Regions from separate parts of the Microbacterium sp. TS-1 genome, predicted to be linked through region 2. Evidence: predicted binding sites of a transcription regulator. Region 2 holds the regulator's gene; the other holds the start of a gene.
The links. The regulator LexA, encoded in region 2, represses DNA repair genes until DNA is damaged. The targets are predictions, from matches to a motif close to TCGAACANNTGTTCGA.
Positions count from the first base shown of each region.

Region 1: a site for LexA is predicted at 1,382-1,397, ahead of MTS1_RS16595 (HNH endonuclease signature motif containing protein). Genes of this name have one in related genera too.

Region 1 covers NZ_BASQ01000001.1:1,505,281-1,508,684, forward strand. The annotation lists gene MTS1_RS07035 (hypothetical protein) at 1-686, shown strand, start outside; gene MTS1_RS07040 (GNAT family N-acetyltransferase) at 749-1,255, shown strand; gene MTS1_RS16595 (HNH endonuclease signature motif containing protein) at 1,432-2,871, shown strand; gene MTS1_RS07050 (cytochrome b/b6 domain-containing protein) at 2,917-3,404, opposite strand, start outside.
Region 2 covers NZ_BASQ01000001.1:902,903-906,306, forward strand. The annotation lists gene MTS1_RS04290 (histidinol-phosphate transaminase) at 1-235, opposite strand, end outside; gene MTS1_RS04295 (LysM peptidoglycan-binding domain-containing protein) at 278-634, opposite strand; gene lexA (transcriptional repressor LexA) at 891-1,556, shown strand; gene MTS1_RS04305 (prolyl oligopeptidase family serine peptidase) at 1,635-3,404, shown strand, end outside.

The DNA of each region.
Region 1 (3,404 bases), 600 kb from region 2:
GAGTCGTGTCCACGACGGTCGGGATGCCGGCGTCCCTCGCGGTGAAGGTCGTGGTCGTGGCTGCCGCCTGCGGGCTGACCAGCGCCGCGGCGATGCAGCCGGCCATCGCCGCGAGACGCGGATCCCGGCTGCTCGCGGTGACCATGGCCGCGTACGGGGTCTTCTCCCTGTGCCGCGCCGTCGTCGGACTCACCGCCGGGTGGGATTCGCCCCTCTACCGCTCGGCGCTGTCGGTCGTGCCCACGACTGTCGCCGGCGCTGCGCTCGTGCTCCTCAGCGGGATCGCGCTGCTGATGATCCTGTCGGACCGGAGCGCGGCGCTGGCCACGCAGCGCGAGCGCGCCGCCGGGAGGCTCGACCTCGAGCTCGGCCCGACATGGTCGGTCGGCCTGAGCTCGTTCGGCATCGTGCGCGCCGCGCTCGGCCCCGCCCGCGCGGATCGGATGAAAGACGACTTGATCGCCGCGGCACGGACGCTCGATCCGGATGCGGTCGTCGACGCGACGCGGACGGGAACGCGCGTGCGCATCGACGACGACCAGGCTGCCGTCGAGGAGGCGCTCCACGACCGCCTGATCGCTGCCGGGTGGACGCCGGGAGAGGTCAACCTGGTGTCGATCGAGGCAGCGGCGAGCGACGAGGCCGCGGCTGCGGTCGGCGACGGGGCCGGGGCCGGGGCCCGATGACCCCGTCCGCAACCCCCGTTCCTCGATTTCACGCCACCGCCGGCCGCGCGTAGAGTCTGGCCATGGAAGCCGAACTGCAGACCGACATCGTCGTCCGTCCGGTGCGGGATGTCGACGCCGAAGCCCTCGGGCGCGTGCACGCCACCTGCTGGCACGAGACGTACGACCACCTCATCAGCACCGCCGCGCTCCAGAGCGTGTCGCCGCGGCGTCTCGCCGAGCTGTGGACGCACTGGGCCGCACAGGGAGAGGACTTCCGGATGCACGCCGCGCTCGTCCGCGGCGAGATCGTCGGTTTCGTGGGGTCGGGCCCGGCTCGCGATCGCGACGCCCCTCGGATGCGCGAGCTCTACTTCATCTACCTCCTCGACGCGTGGCACGGCACCGGCATCGGCCAGCGCCTCTTCGACGCCGCCGTCGAGAAGGACGAGGGCGTCTACCTGTGGGTCGCGGAGGACAACCCCCGCGCGCACCGCTTCTACGAGCGCAACGGCTTCACGCTCGACGGGCAGACGCACACCGAGCCGTTCCTCGGCGAAACGCTGACCGAGGTCCGTTTCGTCCGCTGAGTCGGAGTTCGCCCCGCTCGGCTAGGTCGCGAGGCTTCGGCGAGCTGACTGGCCTCGACTGGCTATTCGGCCTCGGCGGTTGGCGCCTCTTCTCCCCCGCTGGGCTAGGTCGCGAGTTACCCACAATCGCACTTTTGTTCGAGTTCGATGTCGTACCCCACTGCCATAATGGGAACATGACGGCGAATGGCGGCGGTGGTGAAGTGGGACGCGGAACGCTCGCGCCGTCGCAGGCGCTCGCTTTCTCGCGATACGCCGAGGCTCTCGACCTCTCCCACGCCGCCGACCTCGCCCGCACCCGGGCCCTGGCCGATCTCGGTCGCGCCGCGTTGCGTGAGGCGCGCCGTGATGGGGTGCGGGGGATGGCGTCGGATATGGAGCTGCGGTCGGTCGCGGCCGAGGCGGCGGGGATGGCGCGGCTCACCGACCGGCGGTTGCAGGGTGAGATCGACCATGCGATGACCGTCATCGACGACTATCCTGCGGTGTTCGAGGCGTGGGTTTCGCGGCGGATCGAACGCGGACATGTCGATGTGGTCGTGCGGGTCGGCGCGGGGGTGCCGGTCGAGGTGCGGGATTGGTTCGCGGAAGCCGCGATCATGGTGTGCGAGCGGGATGTGCCCTCCCGGGTGCGCGGTGCGCTCGAGGCTCTGGCGGCCAGGTTGCACCCGCAGACGTTCACCGAGCGGCACAAGACCGCGGCGGCGGAACGGTGCGTACGCGTGTTCCATGGCACGGACGGGATGTCGAACCTCGTCGCGAACCTGCCCACGGTGATCGCGGCGGGGATGCTCGACCGGCTCACGCAGATGGGACAGTCCGTGAAGGACGCCCGCACCGAAGGTGACGGGGCGGGCGGTGCCGGGGCTGGCGCGTATGCCGCCGGGGAGGATGCCGCCGGGATGGCTGGCGCCGGGATGGGTGCAGTCGGCTCGGGTGAGGATGCCGCAGGCGCAGGCGCCGCTGGAGAGGCTGCCGCTGATATGCGGACCATGGATCAGCTGCGCGCAGACATTCTGGGCGACCTGGTGCTCGGCGGGGCACCGGTTGTCGACCCGACCTACGGGACCGACCGGGCCGGTGGGCTCGGGGCGATCCGGGCCCGGGTGCAAGTCGCCGTCACGGCGGAGACCCTGATGGGGCGGGACGAGAACCCCGCCGAAGCCGTCGGGGGCGCGCTGATCGACGCCGACACGGCACGACAGCTCGCGGGACAGGTATCGGAGTGGGACCGACTCTTCATCGACCCCGTCACCAGGACCCCGGTCGAGATCGACACCTACCGGCCCACCGCATCGATGAAGAAACTGCTCACCGCCCGGGATCAGCACTGCCGGTTCCCCGGATGCCGGCGAGCGGCGATCCGCTGCGAACTCGACCACACCGTCGATCACGCTTTGGGTGGGCACACCCACATCTTCAACCTCGCCCACCTCTGCCAACGACACCACTCCATGAAGCAGTTCACGAGGTGGGAAGTCCGGCAGGTCGGTGGCGGGGTCCTGGAATGGACCTCACCCCTCGGGCGGATCTACCGCGAAGACGTACCCATACCCGCGGTGAGCTTCACCATCGACACCGCAAACCCGCCACCGGATGAACCACCACCTTTCTGACATCGCGTGATGACGCGGGCGTGATCTCCGACCCGCAGGCGCGCGTCAACGGGTGATGGTCGTGCCGAACAATCGTGCGATCGGTACGAGGACAGCGGGGCGAGCGGCGACGCACGCGCCGACGATGACGCCGAGCGACAGCACGAAGAGCCAGAACCCGGTCCAGTTGTCGGCGTACGCCGCCGGGTCGGCCGACCCTTGCGCGGCATACATGTGATTGAGGTTGCGAAGCGCTCCCGTGGCCAGGACGAGAGCGACATGGGTCACGATGAAGACGACGAAGAAGAGCATCACCAGCACGTGCAGGCGTCGCGCCCACTCGATCGGATACAGACGGTTGAGCCTCCCGTCACCACGCGGCCAGACGGTGCTGAGGCGCGCACCGGTGGCGACCGCGAGCGGAGCAGCGACGAACACCGTCGTGGCGTAGGCGAGCTGCTGCAGGCTGTTGTAGTTGACCCAGCCGTTCTCCGTCGGCCAATCGAGCGACACGTATTGCAACGCCGCCGACACCGCGTTCGGCACGACCTCCC
Region 2 (3,404 bases):
CGAGGTACTCGGCGAACGACTCGCGGAGGTGCGTGAACTCGCGGTCGGGATAGCGGTTGACGTCGCGCAGGGCGCGGGCTACGGCATCCAGGATGTCGTCGGCGACCTCTTCGGGAACGGGATGCGTGTTCTCGTTGACGTTCAGCGCGACCGGAAGCGGCGCCTGCGGGGCGCCGTACGGGGTGAGGCCTCGCAGATCGTCTCTGAGGGGCAGATCATCCAGACTCGGGCTCATCCCACCCATGCTAGGCCGCGCGCGCCGCTGTTGCCGCCGGAGTCAGCTCGCGGCGTACTCGGCCGGGATCGCAAGCGTCTGGCCGGCCTCGAGCTGGCCCGAGCCGAGAGCGTTCAGCCGGATGATCGCATCGACGACATCGCGGGGGTCGGCGGCGGGCGCCACCTCTTCGGCGATGGACCAGAGCGATTCGCCGGACATCACGGTCACGGTCGTGAACGAGCCGGCGGGGGCGCCGACCTCGCTTGAGGCGAGCGCACCTCCCCCCGAGAGCACGGCTGCTGTGATGGCGACGACCGCCGGAAGGGCGGCGATCGTGGCGACGACGCGGCGTCCGCGGCGCGTCAGACGCAGGCGGGTACGGGGGGCCGGTGCGAAGCGGGCATCGATCGTGGTCATGGCATCTCCTCGGGAGCGGTAGGAAGATTCGCCCCCGCCTCTCGGCCGGGAGAGACGGGTGCGAACTTCGGTTCCGAACGTATCTTCGATATTGTGTGGTGTCAACCACCCACCGAAATCGGAGACCGATCGAAGAGACACGCGGAGCGTTCCGCGATGTCGCCGTCGTATCGGGCTACCTTTTCGACAGCGAGAGCCCACCATGAACCTCCGACATCGGGTCGGGGACGGGGCGCGACGACAGGAGACCGGCGGTATGAGCGAGAAGCCGCAGACGCGACGACGCAAGAATCTGAGCGACAAGCAGCTCGCGATCCTCGAGGTGATCCAGAACGCGATCGCCCGCAACGGCTACCCGCCGAGCATGCGCGAGATCGGCGACGCGGTCGGCCTCAAGTCGCTGTCCAGCGTCACCCACCAGCTGAACCAGCTCGAGCTCAGCGGCTACCTGCGGCGCGACCCCGGCAAGACCCGCGCGATGGAGGTGCTCATCGATCTCCCGGGCACCGCCGGCGAGAACCCGGCCGACGCCGCGCCCGCCCTCGGCGACGCCGCCCTCGTGCCGCTCGTGGGCCGCATCGCGGCGGGCGTGCCGATCACCGCCGACCAGCAGGTCGAGGAGATCTTCCCGCTGCCGCGCCAGCTCGTCGGCAAGGGCGAGCTGTTCATGCTCAAGGTCGTCGGCGACTCGATGATCGACGCGGCCATCTGCGACGGCGACTGGGTCGTCGTGCGGGCGCAGGCAACCGCCGACAACGGCGAGATCGTCGCGGCCATGCTCGACGGCGAGGCGACGGTGAAGACGCTCCGCCAGCGCGACGGCCACACGTGGCTCCTCCCCCGCAACTCGGCGTTCGAGCCGATCCTCGGCGACGACGCGACGGTGCTCGGCAAGGTCGTGGCGGTTCTGCGCACGGTCTGAGGCGCCCCGGGACGGCATCCGCTCCCCACCGTCTCCCCGGTCGAGGTCGGGAAGCCAGGCCTCGCGTAGCGTGGCTGTATGTCGCAGCAGCTTCCCTATGGTTCCTGGCCCTCTCCCCTGACGGCGGCATGGGCCAGCGCGTCATCATTGCGCCTCGACGGCGCGAGCTTCGTGGGTGATGAGATCTGGTGGGGCGAGTCGCTGCCCGACGAGGCCGGTCGCGTCGCGGTCATGCGCCGCCGCGGCGATGGCACCGTGCAGGTCGTCCTCCCCGCACCCTGGAACGCCCGGTCGCGCGTGCACGAGTACGGCGGCGGAGCCTGGACGGTGTCGGATGACGGCGAGCTGTTCTTCGTCGACAAGTCCGACCAGCGCATCCGGAGCCTTCGCCCGGGCGGCGATCCCCGACCGCTCACTCCGGAGGAGACCGGCACGCACTACGGGGGCCTCCGCTGGCAGCGCGGCGTCCTTCTCGCGGTTCGCGAACGCGAACGTCCCGGCGGCACGCCCGAGCGCCACATCGTCCGCATCGAGCGCGCTGACAGCGCCGAGGTTCCCGACGCCTCGAGCGTGACCGAGCTCGCCGGCGGTAGCGACTTCGTCGCCCAGCCGGCGCTGTCGCCCGATGGCTCGCGCCTCGCCTGGGTGGCCTGGGATCACCCCGACATGCCCTGGGACCGCACGCGCATCCGCGTCGCCGACCTGGACGCCCCCCGCGGCATCCGTGACGTCGCGGGCGGCGCCACCGCCGCGCTGCAGCCCGAGTGGACCGACGACGGCGCGCTGTTCTTCGCCGACGAGCCGACCGGACGCTGGAATGTCTACCGCGTCGACCCCGCGACCGACGCCCCGCCCACGGCCGTCTCGCCCGCCGACGCCGACACGGGTGGTGGCCTGTGGGTGCTCGGCACCCGCTGGTACGCGCCGCTCGATGACGGCCGCCTGGTGGCCGTGCGCACCCACGGATCGGACCAGCTCGTGATCGTGGACCGCGACGGCGGCGCCATCCCGCTTCCCTTCCCCGCCACCGCACGCGTGCAGATCGAAGACGTCCGCGGCAGCCGCGCCCTCGTCAGCGGGGCGATGCCGGGAGGGGCGGGCCTGTGGCTCGTCGACCTGGACACCGGCGAGACGAGCGCGGTCCGCGGCGGTGCTCCGGACGTCGACGCATCGTGGATCCCGCACGCCCGGCAGCTGACGACGGAGGGCCCGCACGGCCTGGTGCATGCCTTCGCCTACCCGCCGACCAACCCCGACGTCACCGCGCCGGCCGACGAACTGCCCCCGTACCTGGTCTGGGTGCACGGCGGGCCGACCTCGCACGTGGGCGGCGCAGCCGACAGCAAGGTGGCCTACTTCACGAGCCGCGGCATCGGCGTCCTCGACGTCAACTACGGCGGTTCGACGGGATACGGCCGTTCCTACCGCGAACGGCTGAAGGGACAGTGGGGTGTCGTCGACGTCGACGACGTCGCCGCGGCCGCACGCGGTCTCGCCGACGAGGGTCTCGCGGATCCGTCACGGCTGGCGATCGAGGGAGGATCCGCCGGCGGCTGGACCGTGCTCGCGGCGCTCGTCGGAACGGATGTCTTCGGGGCGGGCGTCTCGCGCTACGGTGTCGGCGATGCGCGTGCTCTGGCCGCCGAGACGCACGACTTCGAGGCGCGGTACCTCGACGGTCTCATCGGCCCCCTCCCCGAAGCCGAGCCGGTCTACATCGAGCGATCGCCGCTGAGCCGACCCGAGCGGTTCCGGGTGCCGCTGCTGCTCCTGCAGGGCGACGAGGACGCCGTCGTGCCGCCGGCGCAGGCCGAGGCCATCCGCGACGCGCTCGTGGCGCACGGTGTG